4 regions of the Flintibacter hominis genome follow, and region 4 is predicted to be linked to each of the others. Evidence: predicted binding sites of a transcription regulator. Region 4 holds the regulator's gene; each other region holds the start of a gene.
The links. Region 4 encodes Rex, which represses fermentation and respiration genes when NADH is low (regulators of the CRP and FNR family bind a similar motif). Its sites were predicted from a motif close to ATTGTTAANNNNTTAACAAT; they were not measured.

Region 1: the regulator Rex is predicted to act here: its motif matches at 2,259-2,278, upstream of H8S11_RS12800 (sn-glycerol-1-phosphate dehydrogenase).
Region 2: the regulator Rex is predicted to act here: its motif matches at 2,392-2,411, upstream of gap (type I glyceraldehyde-3-phosphate dehydrogenase).
Region 3: the regulator Rex is predicted to act here: its motif matches at 1,779-1,798, upstream of H8S11_RS10580 (acyl-CoA dehydrogenase).

The regions. Positions count from the first base shown of each region.
Region 1 covers NZ_JACOPO010000012.1:17,370-20,981, reverse strand. Annotated here, with positions in the region: gene H8S11_RS12815 (HAD family hydrolase) at 1-394, opposite strand, end outside; gene H8S11_RS12810 (DeoR/GlpR family DNA-binding transcription regulator) at 526-1,287, shown strand; gene H8S11_RS12805 (DeoR/GlpR family DNA-binding transcription regulator) at 1,377-2,132, opposite strand; gene H8S11_RS12800 (sn-glycerol-1-phosphate dehydrogenase) at 2,353-3,606, shown strand.
Region 2 covers NZ_JACOPO010000008.1:50,376-53,987, forward strand. Annotated here, with positions in the region: gene H8S11_RS11250 (xanthine phosphoribosyltransferase) at 1-261, opposite strand, end outside; gene H8S11_RS11255 (hypothetical protein) at 692-1,168, shown strand; gene gap (type I glyceraldehyde-3-phosphate dehydrogenase) at 1,215-2,234, opposite strand; gene H8S11_RS11265 (dicarboxylate/amino acid:cation symporter) at 2,550-3,612, opposite strand, start outside.
Region 3 covers NZ_JACOPO010000007.1:11,700-15,311, forward strand. Annotated here, with positions in the region: gene H8S11_RS10570 (hypothetical protein) at 1-309, shown strand, start outside; gene H8S11_RS10575 (3-hydroxyacyl-CoA dehydrogenase family protein) at 558-1,397, shown strand; gene H8S11_RS10580 (acyl-CoA dehydrogenase) at 1,928-3,073, shown strand; gene acrB (acryloyl-CoA reductase electron transfer subunit gamma) at 3,092-3,612, shown strand, end outside.
Region 4 covers NZ_JACOPO010000003.1:344,539-348,150, forward strand. Annotated here, with positions in the region: gene H8S11_RS06960 (S-layer homology domain-containing protein) at 69-1,175, opposite strand; gene H8S11_RS06965 (redox-sensing transcriptional repressor Rex) at 1,172-1,840, opposite strand; gene H8S11_RS06970 (alanine/glycine:cation symporter family protein) at 2,012-3,466, opposite strand.

The sequences.
Region 1 (3,612 bases), on a different contig from region 4:
CAGTTCCAAGCAGTGGGAGGGTGACACATCCAGAAGGATGGTACTCCACCGATTCCCCCGCATAGTTCATGTAACCAAACTGTCGACGCAGCTGGTCCATTCGCCGGTCAACCGACTCCCGGTCACAGCGCACCGATATGTTCCGGACTACCTCCATCTCTCCTCGTTCCTGACAGTATTCCCATTCCTGCATCCCGTAATTGGCCAGGATATCAATGGGATAGCCGCCCATCTGTCGAAAAATCCTGGAGCCTGAACCGGCCCCCACAATTAGCAGCCGATAGAGCTTGGCTAGACGATCCAGCACTTTTTTATTCTCCTCCCCTAAAGGGCATTTGTGCTGCGTTATCGTACCGTCCATATCAAAGGCGATCATCTGGATCCTTTTCCCCACTTTTTCTCCTCCCATCCGCTTGCATTTTTCTGTTATTTCATTTATACTGAAACTATACACTATTGTGCATTTTTGTCAATGACCGGCGCAAAAAAGCAAAAACAATCACAAATGTTCAAGAGGAAATGATTATGTCGAGAAAGGACCGGCTGCTAAACATCCTGGATTTCTTAAATGACCACAGCTTTGTCACCGTAGATACCCTGAGCCGCCACTTCTTTATCAGTCCCCCCACGGTCTATCGAGACTTAAGGGAGCTGGAAGAACAGATGTTGATTATCCGTGGCAATGGCGGGGCAATGCGCATCTCCGCTGACAGGACCAGTATGCCGCTGGATATCCGCCGGACCATCCACGCCAAGGCCAAAGCCGCCATCGCCCACCGGGCCATGGAGCTAGTCCGCCCACATACCTTTCTCTTTTTGGACGCCTCCTCCACCACTGGCTATCTCATTGACTGCTTCAGTCCCAGTTTGGATCTGACTGTACTCACAAACGGGGTTTCCGCCGCGGTACAACTTACACAGAGGGGGATCCGAACCTATTATACTGGCGGCCGCTTTTTTGGCAGTTCTACTGCGGCCGGGGGCAAGATATCCTATGACTCTTTGGACCGCTTTCATATTGATATGCTTTTTTTCTCCTGTTATGGTGTAGAGCCCAAAGGGGCCATTGTTGATCCCTCTGAGGAGGAAACGCTTCTGCGCCGCCACCTTCTTCGCCGGCCGATCACAAGCGTCTTTTTGTGTGATGGGAGCAAATTTGGCAAGGGATCCATTTTTCGGGTCGCTTCTTTAGATCAGGTGGACTATATGGTCACCGATTCCCCGCTCCCCCCCGCCTACCCATTGCCCCGTCGGGGCATCCTGGTCGCCTCTCAGGACGGAACATAAACAGGCGGCGGAGCGGATCACCCGGACAGGTGTTCCAGCTCCACCGCCTTTTTTGTCTCAAAACGCGCTTGATCCGCCCTTCTGCCTGTTCACTTCTCCTCAACTAAGATTATTTCCTTTTTGGGGGAAGGATAAGATTCTGGCACCGGGCTGTCGGTAATCATATAGTCTATCTCTGATAGAGACGCGATATTATATACCGCTGAGTGGCCAAATTTACTCCCATCGCATAGAAACACGCTGACCGCCGCGTTTTTCAGCAGGAAAGCCCTCAACTCCGTTTCTTTCTCTGAGGTATCCACGATCATTCCCTTCTCATTTACTCCTGATGCTGAGAAGAACATTACGTCGATATTAAAGTTCGCGGCTGTTTCAATGGCCATGGCCCCCCCCACAGAGGAGGAGCTTCCGATTACCTCGCCCCCAAGGCAGTAGGTTCGCAGGCCCAGGCTTTTCAAATGGGCGCCAGTCGTCAAGCTGTTGGTAATGACAATGATATCAGGACGCCCTTTTAAATAGTCGCACAGATAAGAAGCAGTGGTGGAACCGTCGAGAAAGACCACCATATTGTTAAGAGCAAATTTTACGGCCTCCCGGGCCAAAAGATTCTTTTTCTTGTAGTTGACGCTCTTTCGGAAGTCCACCGGAGCTATCACATTCTCCGTCGGAATGTGCATAGCTCCGCCGTGATTGCGAATGATCAGCTTTCGGCGGGCCAGCTCAGTCAGATCACGCCGGATAGTAGGCATACTAACCAAAAGGCTTTTGCTCAGTTCCTCTACCGTGGCAAATTCCTTCTCTGCCAGGACCTTTAGTAGTTTTTGATGTCGTTCTTCTTTCAGCATAGTCCCCTTCTCCATGAGCGAAAATGATTTTTTATTGTTCTATATTAACACTGTTGACAGAAATGCTCACTTCAGTTATTATAGTGGCTATAAAATATGTACAAATCACGAGCCATTTTCCTCCCTTTTGTTTATATATTAACAAAAGGAAATGTTGAAGTCAATGCGCTTGTCTTGTTTCCCTTTCGTTTCTGTTCGAATACCCAGGAGGTCCTGAAATGTGAAAATAGACGCCAACCATTTGAGCGGACCCTGCTCTTGCGGCGGGGAACACCTCCTTGCGACCCAGATATGTGTCATTCAGGAAGGGGCTCTTTTCCATCTGGAGGAAATTCTTTCCAGCATTCCCGTTGTTGGAAAGCGTTGTGCGGTCTACGATGAAAATACTTACCGCGCCATCCCAAATTCCATACACCCTAGAGCGGAGCAGGAAATCATCCTATCCCCCTCTGGGCTCCATGCCGATGAGAACTCTACCGCCAGCGTGTTAGCTCGTCTGGAACCAGATATTCAAGTGATGCTGGCCATTGGCGGGGGTACTGTCCACGATATCACCCGCTATTGCTCGACGGAGCGGGGTATTCCATTCATTTCTATCCCTACCGCCGCCAGTTGCGATGGTTTCTGCTCCAATGTGGCGGCCATGACTTGGCATGGATATAAAAAAACGATACCCTGTCAGGCACCGCTCCTTGTCGTGGCCGATCTTGATGTGATCTCCGCCGCCCCCTGGTGGCTCACCGCAAGCGGGATTGGCGATATGCTGGGCAAATTCATTGCTTTGACTGATTGGCGCATCTCCCATCTCCTCACTGGAGAAAAGCTTTGCCCAGTCATCTATCAAATTATGGAGGATGCTGTTGACAGCATTTGGACCAGATGCCGCGACCTGCGCAGCGGCGGCTCCGCCGCTTACGAGGCGGTAGTCTACGGGCTTTTGATGAGCGGACTTGCCATGCAGATGATTGGCACCTCCCGCCCTGCCTCTGGAGCGGAACACCATGTATCCCATTTCATCGAGGTGGAGCCAGCGGCCCTGCGCACTCATAGCAGCGCTCTCCACGGAGAGAAGGTTGGCGTCGGCACGCTTCTCATCGCTCAGGAATATCAGCGCCTATCCCAGATAGAGAACATCGCCTCACTGGCGCTGCCCTATGCCCCTGTGTCAGATGAGCGGCTGATGGAAGTGTTTGGCCCCAGGCTTTTCTCCGCCTGCCGGGAGGAAAACCTCCATGACTGTCTGGCCCAGGTAACGCCGGAGCGGCTGATACAGCAGTGGCCTCAGATACGGCAAATCATTGCGAAAATCCCTCCCGCCGCTCAGATCCATCAGTTTTTAACGGACCTGAAGGCAAGTGCCTCCCTGTCTGACCTGGGCGTCCCTGAAGCGGCTCTGGAACTGATTTTGGAGGCCTCCCCTCTGATCCGGAACCGGCTCACTTTTATGCGCGTCCGGCGGATAATCCGCCATTAAAAGATA
Region 2 (3,612 bases), on a different contig from region 4:
AATATTTTTGGTCTGGGTCTTTTTGGCAAAAATCACCGGACAGTGAAAAAACTGCGCCGTGATACAAGCGATCCCGATGCCGGAGGCCTCGATGGTCAAAATCTTGTTCACGCCGCAGTTGGCGAACCGGCGCTGGAATTCTTTGCCGATCTCCTCAAAAAGGGCAATATCCATCTGATGGTTCAGAAAACTGTCCACCTTCAGCACATCGTTCCCCTTCACGATCCCGTCCTGACGGATCCGCTGCTTGAGAAGCTCCATTTCCAGTCCCCGTCCTTTCCTCGAAAATGACAGTGGCCCGAAAATACGGGCCACGCTACTTCTTGATATACATTCATTCTACAAAAAATTTTCGTCCCCTGCAATCCCTTTTTTAAATTTTTTCTCTTGCGCCTTCCACAATTTTTTCTCTGTTTCTCCCCAGCTTTCGTCCTTTTTCACCAACCACGCCTTCTTTTGCCCCGACCGTCCCGTTCCACAGGAGAAAACGGGGCAATACGGTACCGCTTGAAATACAGGCTGACAAAGTTCCAGCCGACGTAACCAAGTGCAGCATCTTTTTTTAGTCGGTAATCCTGCACAATTTTTTTTAAAATCTTCTTGATATTTAATGCAACCTGAACTATAATAAAACTATACACAGCCCCTTTCACCCCAGTCTATTTTATTTAAAGTATAGGAGGAAACGTCCATGGGTTATCCGAAAACTGGAAATGAGGTTTATGTCAGCTTTTCCCTGTCAAATACAATGTTCTCCGGCATTGGCAAAGGGACCATTACCAGAGAACTGGTATCGGTAGATTATCTAAAGGACCTATTCCAAAAATACGGGGTCATCGTATCGGCCAAGCCGGAACAGCGCCGGCTGCTGGAACTGGTGAACGAGGCCTACGGCCTGGGTCTGGAGATTCCTGACACCCTGAAGCTGGCCCGCCTGTCTGAAAAGAACCGCCGTCTGGTCCTCATTTCCGTCCAGGGCCTAAAGCGAGTCAACGGCTCCCTCCTCCCCTCTTATAGCGAGGAGGAATTCCAGGAGGCCACTTTTGAGTTTGTCAAATACTATGTCCAAAGCCGGCACTACGACGATCTGGTGGCGGAGAACAACAAGCTGAAAAGCGACTTGGAATCTGAGATCGCCTGGCGTACCAGAACGACCGCAGACGAGTAAAACAAAAAAGAGCCGCCTGCTGGTTTCCCGGCAGACGGCTCTCCTTTTAGGAACGGTCCACGCGGTACATATGGGAAATCAGGTCCAGCACTTTATTGGAGTACCCCCACTCGTTATCATACCAAGCGATCAGCTTGACAAAGCGGTCATCCAGCATGATACCCGCGGTTTCGTCCAAAATGGAGGTGTGGGGATTGCCAATGATATCGGAGGACACGATCTGATCTCTGGTATAGGATAGGATTCCCTTCATGGGGCCCTGGGCGGCCACATGGACAGCATGGCATATCTCCTCATAGGTGGTGGGTGTCACCAAGCGGGCGGTCAGGTCCACCACGGATACATCATTGGTCGGGACACGGAAGGACATCCCGGTCATTTTGCCCTTCAGCTCCGGAATGACCAGGCCCACCGCCTTGGCCGCCCCGGTCGTGGAGGGAATGATGTTGCCAATGACAGAGCGGCCTGTCCTCCAATCACGCCCTGCTCTGGCGTCTACCGCCTTCTGCTTGGCTGTGGAGGCATGGATGGTAGACATAAGGGCCTGCTCTATCCCAAAATTGTCTTGGATGACCTTAGTCAGAGGCGCAAGACAATTTGTCGTGCAGGAGGCGTTGGATACTACATCCATATCCGCGCTATAATTCCAGTGGTTGACGCCCATGACAAAGGTGGGCGTCATTTCATCTTTGGCCGGAGCGGTAATGACCACTTTTTTTGCCCCGCCCTGAAAATGGAGGGAGGCCAGCTCTTGGGAGTTAAAGGCCCCGGTGGATTCTACGATGTACTGTGCGCCGCACTCGCTCCATGGGATCTGCCCCGCGTCGCTTTGACTGAATACCCGGATCCTGCGTCCGTTTACAATCAGGTCGCGGCCATCATGCTCCACCGTCCCCTGAAAGGTGTGAAACACTGAATCATACTTCACCATGTACTCCATGTAGTCCAGGTCAGCCTTACGCAAATTGATGCCGCGCAGGTCAAAGCCGTCCCCTCGCTCCAAGATGATTCGGAGTACAACCCTTCCAATCCGTCCGAATCCATTGATCCCAACTGGAATACCCATTTTACATCATCCTCCATTTTACTTTTCAATAAATACTAAAAAATATATATTTAGTATAGCTTTCATTATATATCTCTTTTCCAATTTGTCTATATAATTAAATAAGTTTTTTCTAAATAAATATTTTTGTTGCTTAATTCTATTATAGAATAATATAATTATTATTTAAATAAAAATCAAATTCTTTTCCGGCTTGTTTAAAAAGTAAGAGGGAGCCTCTCCCAAAGGAGGGGCTCCCTCTTATTGTTCCATTGACGCGCCAGCTTTGTGGATCGGGCGGCCCTCACCGCCTCTCCAGGCACAACGCGGAGAAAATCAGCGGACCGCGCCCTGCGTCTTGGCGGTCTTACGGTCCTCCATCTTGGACACGATGACCGCACAAGCGGCATCGCCAGTGATGTTCACTGTAGTACGGCCCATATCGAAGATCCGGTCGATCCCGGCCACCAGAGCGATACCTTCGATGGGGATATTGACGCTTTGAAGAACCATGGCCAGCATGACCATGCCCGCCCCTGGTACGCCGGCGGTACCGATAGAGGCGAGGGTAGCGGTGAGCACTATGGTGACCATTTGTCCCAGGCTCAAATCAATGCCGAAGGCCGTGGCGATAAAGATGGCACAGACGCCCTGGTAGATGGCGGTACCGTCCATATTGATGGTGGCCCCCAGGGGCAGGACAAAGGAGGCCACCTCACGCCGGGCCCCCAGCCGCTCGGAACACTCCAGCGTAAAGGGCAGCGTCCCTACTGAAGACGCGGAGGAAAAGGCCATCATCATAGCCGGGGCCATGTAAGCAAAGAATTTGAGAGGGGACACTCCCCCCAAGGTACCCACGGTCAGGGAATAGACCAGGACGGCATGGAGGATATACCCCACATAGGCCACCAGCAGCACCGCCACTAGGGATGCTAGGATCTCCGGGCCGTTTTCCACGATGACCGGACAGATCAGGCAGGCTACACCAATGGGAGACAACTTGATAATCAGGTCCATAATCTTCATGGACACCTCATTGAAACTGTCCACAATCTGGGCGGCCACCAGCCCCTTCTCTCCGGCCAGCAGGATACCGAAGCCCAGCAGCAAAGAAATGACGATGACCTGGAGCATAGAGGCGTTGGCCAACGGCGTGATTGGGTTGGCGGGGAAAATATCCACAATGACCGACATAATGCTTTTTCCCGCTGGGGGTTCATAGCTCAGGCCGCTGGTTTCCAAGGTCGTAAAGAGGCCGGCCCCCTTCGCCACGCTGGCCAGCGTTAGGGCCAGCACCACCGCAAAGGCTGTGGTACACATATAATATACCACTGTCTTGCCACCTACCGAACCCACGCGGCTGATGTCCTGCATCGAGATGACTCCGGCAGCGATGGAA
Region 3 (3,612 bases), on a different contig from region 4:
GACGACGCCGACTCCATCCACACCCTGGAGGCCTCCATGTCCGACCTGTACACCCCCCGGGGCATCCGGGTAGGGGCCAGCCGGGCGGAGGTGCTGGCCGCCTATCCAGAGGCTCTCACCGGCGACTACTGGGGACAGTATCCGGAGGAGCCTGATCTGCTGGCCTATCTGCCCTGGAGCGGCCACGACCCGGAGCAGGTCTCCGACCTGTTCCAGCTGGAGTTTTCCCAGGGGCTGGGCCCGGCGATCCTGTTTTTCTTTGACGGGGACACCGTGGAGCGCATCGTCCTTACTAATATGTTCAACTGACCGCAGGGCAACAAACGGCAGCTTTCCGGCAAGATATGCAGGTCAAAACTGAAAAAGCTGCATTTTTTCAGGGCTTTGCCCAATTACACGGAAAAAATATTGTTTAAAATATTCCCCCCCTTTCCTCTTGCGTTTGCACAAAAAAACAGGTATACTGGGGTCCATAAGAGCGGGGCCGGGTTTCCCCGGCCGACCCCCGCCAGCGGATCTGGCACCATTTTACTTATTTTAATTAGGAGGAACACAGTATGAAAGTCGCATTGTTCGGCGCCGGCACCATGGGCCGGGGCATCGCCCAGGTCTTTGCCGCCAAGGGCCACACCGTCCTGATGTACGCCAGCAGCCCCGCCTCCGCCCAGCGCCACAAGGATACCTTGGGCAAGTCCCTGGCCAAGCGGGTCGAAAAGGGCAAGATGGCTCAGGAGGCTATGGATGCCCTGATGGCCAACGTTCTGATCCCCCAGACCCATGAGGAGGCCGCCGACGCCGATCTGGTCATTGAGTGCGTCAAGGAGGAGATGGCCACCAAGAAGGAGCTTCTGAACGAGCTGGACGGCTTCTGCAAGCCCGAAACTGTCTTTGCCTCCAACACCTCCTCTCTGTCCATCACCGAGATGGGCAACGGCCTGAAGCACCCCGTCATCGGAATGCACTTCTTCAACCCCGTGCCCTCCATGAAGCTGGTGGAGATCATCCGCGGCGCCAACACCACCCAGGAGACCTTTGATTTCATTTACAAGCTGTCCCAGGACATCGGCAAGGACCCCGTCGAGGTGGCCGAGGCCCCCGGCTTTGTGGTCAACAAGATCCTGATCCCCATGATCAACGAGGCCATCGGCCTAGTTGAGACCGGCGTCGCCTCTGTGGCCGACATCGACAAGGCCATGCAGCTGGGCGCCAATCATCCGATGGGCCCCCTGGCTCTGGGCGACTTCATCGGTCTGGACGTGTGTCTGGCCATTATGGACACCCTGTTTGCCGAAACCGGCGACCCCAAGTACCGCCCCGCCCTTCTGCTGAAGAAGATGGTCCGCGGCGGCCTGCTGGGCAAGAAGTCCGGCAAGGGCTTCTACGATTACAGCAAGTAAATCGCCCCATCCAGCTGCCCCCTCCCAAGCCGGAGGGGGCAGTTTTATATGTCAAAAAAAGAGCGGCACTTCGGGCCTTCTTTTCCGGAGGCACCTTCTCCGCCCCCCAATCCAGCCGGACCACGGGCCGGCCCCCCGGCGCCCTGAAAGGGCAGCGAAATCGCAGCCGGTCAACATACGCCAATCTTTTAGGCAACTTCCGCATATTTTCCCGTTTCCGACAAATCCGATATGGAAAAACTGTTAAATTTGCCAGATATGTCCCCCTTGCTTTACCCCTGAAAAACAGCTATAATCTGGGTTGTAAGTGGATTTTAGCCGTGTTTGATATGGTTCGCAACGCCAGGATCCTTTCCTGTGTTGCGCTTTTTTCCGGTTTTTATTGTTAAATTTCTAACAATATTCGTCAAACGCGGCGTCCCGACCATGTATCGTCTGCCCCCGGGGCCGGCTCTCTCCGGTCAAGAAAGGCGCGCCTCCCGGGCGTTTAAGGATGATTGCAAAGTAATTTAAACTAGGAGGACTAAAAAATGGATTTTCATCTGTCGAAAGAACAAGAGATGGTCCGCAAGATGTACCGCGAGTTCGCCGAGAACGAGGTCAAGCCCTTGGCTGAGGAAATCGACGAGGAAGAGCGCTTCCCTATGGAAACCGTAGAGAAGATGGGCAAGTTGGGCATGCTGGGCATCTACTTCCCCAAGGAGTACGGCGGAGCCGGCGGCGATGTGCTGTCCTACGCCATGTGCGTTGAGGAGCTGGCCAAGGTGTGCGGCACCACTGCCGTCATCGTGTCCGCCCATACCTCTCTGTGCTGCGCCCCCATCTTTGAGCACGGCACTGAGGAGCAGAAGATGAAGTACCTGCCTGACCTGCTCTCCGGCAAGAAGATCGGCGCCTTCGGTCTGACCGAGCCCAACGCCGGTACCGACGCCTCCGGCCAGCAGACCACCGCCGTAAAGAATGAGAACGGCGACTATGTGCTCAACGGCTCCAAGTGCTTCATCACCAACGGCACCGTAGCCGAAACTCTGGTGGTCTTCGCTATGACCGACAAGACTCTGGGCAACCACGGCATCTCCGCCTTCATCGTGGAGAAGAACTTCCCCGGCTTCTCTGTGGGCAAGCACGAGAAGAAGATGGGTATCCGCGGCTCCTCCACCTGCGACCTGATCTTTGAGGACTGCGTCGTGCCCAAGGAGAACCTGCTGGGCAAGGAAGGCCAGGGCTTCAAGATCGCCATGCAGACCCTGGACGGCGGCCGTATCGGCATCGCCGCGCAGGCTCTGGGCCTGGGCGAGGGCGCTGTGAACGAGGCTGTCAAGTACACCCAGGAGCGCGTGCAGTTCAAGAAGCGTCTGTCCCAGTTCCAGAACACCCAGTTCCAGCTGGCCGATATGCACACCCGGATGCAGGCCGCTCAGTACCTGGTGTACGCCGCCGCCGTGAAGAAGCAGAACCACGAGCCCTACGGCATGGATTCCGCTATGGCCAAGCTGTTCGCCGCTGAGGCCGCTTCCGACGTGACCCGCCGCGCCGTCCAGCTGTTCGGCGGCTACGGCTACACCCGTGAGTACCCCGTGGAGCGCATGATGCGCGACGCCAAGATCACCGAGATCTACGAGGGTACTTCCGAGGTCCAGCGCATGGTCATCTCCCGTGCTCTGGGTGTGAAATAAGTTAGGAGGCAGATCGAAATGAAAATCATTGTTTGTGTCAAGCAGGTCCCCGATACCTCCGGTAAGGTGGCCGTCAATCCCGATGGTACTCTGAACCGCGCCTCCATGGCCGCTATCACCAACCCCGACGACCTGAACGCCGTCGAGGCCGCTCTGACTTTGAAGGAGCAGACCGGCGCCGAGGTCGTGATCGTCTCTATGGGTCCTCCTCCCGCCGAGTCCATGCTGCGTGAGGTCATGGCCCGCGGCGCTGACCGCGCCGTTCTGGTGTCCGCCCGTGAGTTCGGTGGCTCCGATACCTACGCCACCTCCCAGATCCTGGCCGCCGCCATCAACAAGATCGGCGTCGAGGACGAGGATATCGTGCTGTGCGGCCGTCAGGCCATCGACGGCGATACCGCCCAGGTCGGCCCCCAGATCGCTGAGAAGCTGCATCTGCCCCAGGTTTCCTACGCCGCCGAGATTACCAAGGAGGGCGACACCATCACCGTCAAGCGGATGCTGGAGGACGGCTATATGACCATCAAGGTCAAGACCCC
Region 4 (3,612 bases):
TCTGAGAGGGGCTGTTTGCCGCTCTCAATCTCATCATATGCGGAGGGGGCGGATGGGTTCTGCCTATGTCAGATAATTTTTTCCGCGAAGGCACGCAGCATCGTGGCCACTTCAGCCCGGTTAGCACTCTTTTGTGGACTGAGCGTCAGGCTGTCGGCAGAAGAACTGCTGATGATTCCCTCCGCCACAGCCCAGGACAGGGCATTATGAGCCCAGTCGCTGGCCTGCCCCAGGTCCTGATACCCGGACAGGTCGGCCCCCTCAGCCGCTTCCAGCCCAAGGTAACTCGTGGTGAAGCTGTACAGCAGCGCCGCCACCTGCTGGCGGGTCACTTGCTGCTCCGGGCTGAAGGTGTCTGCTCCTGTTCCAGCTGTAATTCCCTGCTCCGCGCCCCACTTCACATAAGGGGCATACCAGGCACTCTCCGGCACGTCGGCAAAGGTGACACTGGCGCGCTCCAGTTCCTCTTTCGGCGCTCCAGCCATCTGGTAGAGCACCGTCATTAGCATAGCTCGGTTCATAGCTGAACTCGGTCCAAAGTGGTGCTCGTCCATCCCAGAAAACAGTGTGTTTCGGTACACATAATCTACGGGAGCGTAGTACCAATCCGTCTGGCACACATCATAGAAGGGCGTCGGATCCTCTCTGCCGTCTTCCAGGGCATAGACGCCCTGGAGCCCCAACTGGGCCGCCCCGGACAGGACCGTTACACTGGCCACAGTATTCTCTCCCACCAGGTAGCGGTGTCCGGAGGTCAGGCGGGCCCCGGAGGCCAGCTCTATTCCGTCTGTCACATCTATGAAAGCCCCGTCGTGAGAAACGGAGGCGGCTCCGTTCATCAACATGACTCCAGCCCCAGTGGTCAGTGTCATCTCATCGCCATCCGACCAATCTCTGGCCTGGAGCGTGGCGCTGTATGCGCCGCTCTCTTCGCCGGCCAGTTGCGCCAGATAGCCCTGATGCAGGTTATCGAGGCCTTTTTTGCTCTCCTCGTAAGTGCCCTGTAAGGCTTTTTCCGCAGCTTCGTTTCCAGTAGACACAGCCTTTGGCACAAAAGTCCCGGTCAGATAGCTGAGGCTGATCAGGCTGTCGCCCCCCGAAAGGGCATAAGCGCCGCAGGCCAGCATACCCAGCAGCATCACACCGCACAGCAGGCCGATCACAGGCCTTCTCATTGTGGCTCCCCCTTCTTCTCTTCCTCCCGATCCTCCCGCTGGGTAATCATGTAGCTCAGAGCCAAAAGGCTGTCAGAAAAATGGACCGATTCCACCACCACATCATCCCGAACACAGGATATCTCATAGTTTGTAAAATTCCAGATGCCGCGAACTCCGGCGGCCACCAGCCGGTCCCCCATCTCCTGGGCAGCGGCGATGGGCACTGTCAGCAGGCCTACGCTCACTTGGTTTTCCCCCAAAAAGGCCTCCAGGGAATCCGCATGATAGACAGGCACCCCAGCGATTCTGGTCCCCACCACCCGCTCATTTACGTCAAAAGCGGCCAAAAGCTGAAAGCCGTTACTGGAAAATTTAAAATTTTCTATGATAGCCCGGCCTAGGTTGCCGGTCCCCAGCACCACAATGGTATGGCCCTGATTAATGCCCAAAATATCACCGATCTCCTCTTTCAGGCTGTCCACCTTATATCCATAGCCCTGCTGCCCAAAACCACCGAAGCAGAACAAATCTTGGCGGATTTGAGAAGCGGTCAGTCCCATAGATTTCCCTAAGGCATTGGAGGATATCCGGACAACGCCGGACTCCTGAAGCTCTGAGAGCTGTCGGTAGTATCTGGGCAGGCGGCGTATCACCGCCGTTGATACTCGGGTATTTCGTTTCATAGCTTTCGCCTCATCTGCACAACCTCCCCTATACAGCGGAGGCCACTGGATATGATGTTTTTATATAGTTTACCTGATTGCCCCCCCTTGTGTCAAATCCTTTTACGACTCAAAAGACCCAGGGACGATTCGTCGTCCCTGGGCCTTTTATTGGCAGAAAGCCTGCCAGATTCAGTTCCAAAAATCAGTTTTTTCCTTCAGGCCGATGATGGAGGCTTTGAATACAGGGTTCTTGCCCGCCCTGCGCTGTTCCATGTAGTCCTGAAGGGCCCGCATAGCTGTACGGCCCAAAATGACAATGACCGGCAGGTTGATGATGGCCATAATGCCCATGAGCACATCGGCCAGGTCCCAGACCAAGTCAAAGGACAACTGGGCCCCTACAAAGACCAGCCCGCAAGCGATAAACCGGAACACAGTCATCGGCACGCTTCCCAGCTTGCGGTTAGCGATGTAGTTCAAACAGCCCTCACAGTAGAACAAGTTGCCCAGCAGGGTAGTGAAAGCGAAGAGCAGCAGCGCAAAGGTGATAAAGTAGGGGCCTACCGCGCCGAAGGTAGTAGCCAGAGACGCCTGGACCAGGGGCGCACCCTCCAGTCCGCCCTTGATATCGATGCCGGTACACAGGCACATCATGGCCGTGGCGGTACAGACCAGGATGGTGTCAATAAAGACGGACAGCATCTGGACCAATCCCTGCTTGACGGGGTGGGATACGTCAGCGGCCGCGGCGGCGTTGGGGGCGGAACCCACACCGGCCTCGTTGGAGTACAGGCCACGCTTGATTCCCTGCATGATGGCCGAGGAACCAAAGCCCACGGCACCGCCGAACATGGCTCCGAAATCAAATGCCTCGCTGAAAATGCGGCCCAGGACACTGGGGATCATATTCAGATTCATCACCATGACCACCAGGGCCATCAGGATATACAACACACCCATGACAGGGACCAAAACGCCGGTAACCTTGACGATCCGCTTGCCGCCGCCCAGTACACAGATGGCCACCAGGATGGCCAGGATCACGCCGCCCACCACGGCCACAACGCTGTACTCTTTGCCGCCCAGGGTAAAGGTGCCGGCACTGGCGTAGAAGTCATAGCTGGTAAAGCTGCTAATCAGGTTGTAGGAGGCCAGCATATTGAAACCACCGGCATAGGTGGCGATGAGGGCGATGGCGAAGACAACGCCCAACACCCGGCTCTTAAGAGCCGCCTGAATGTAGTAGGACGGACCACCATAGCTGCCGCCCTCCGGGTCCTTTTTCTTATAGATCTGGGCCAGCGTGCTCTCTACAAAGGCAGTCGCGCCTCCCACAATGGCAATCAGCCACATCCAGAACACGGCGCCATAGCCTCCGATGGCGATGGCATTGGCCACACCTACAATATTTCCGGTACCCACTCGGCTGGCTGTGGATACCATCAGCGCCTCAAATGCGGAAACCGAGTGCTGATCCCCCGTCTTTTCTCCTACCACGCGAATCGACTCCGGCAGCAGGCGCAGCTGGACAAACTTGCTCCGGAAGGTGAAGTACAGGCCTACGCCCAGCAGCATGACGATCAACAGGTAACTGTACATGAAACCGCTGATCTGACTGATCAGGCCCGCGAACGCATCATACATAACGACATCTCCCTTTCTCTCTTCCTGTCATAATTTGCGCGAAGCAGAACATATCCCAGGAAATCAAAGTCTTCCGCCCCTCAGATCTCCTGGGATATTTCTCGGCCTTACTATACCACATCTCTCCGACTTTTACCAGAGGTTTT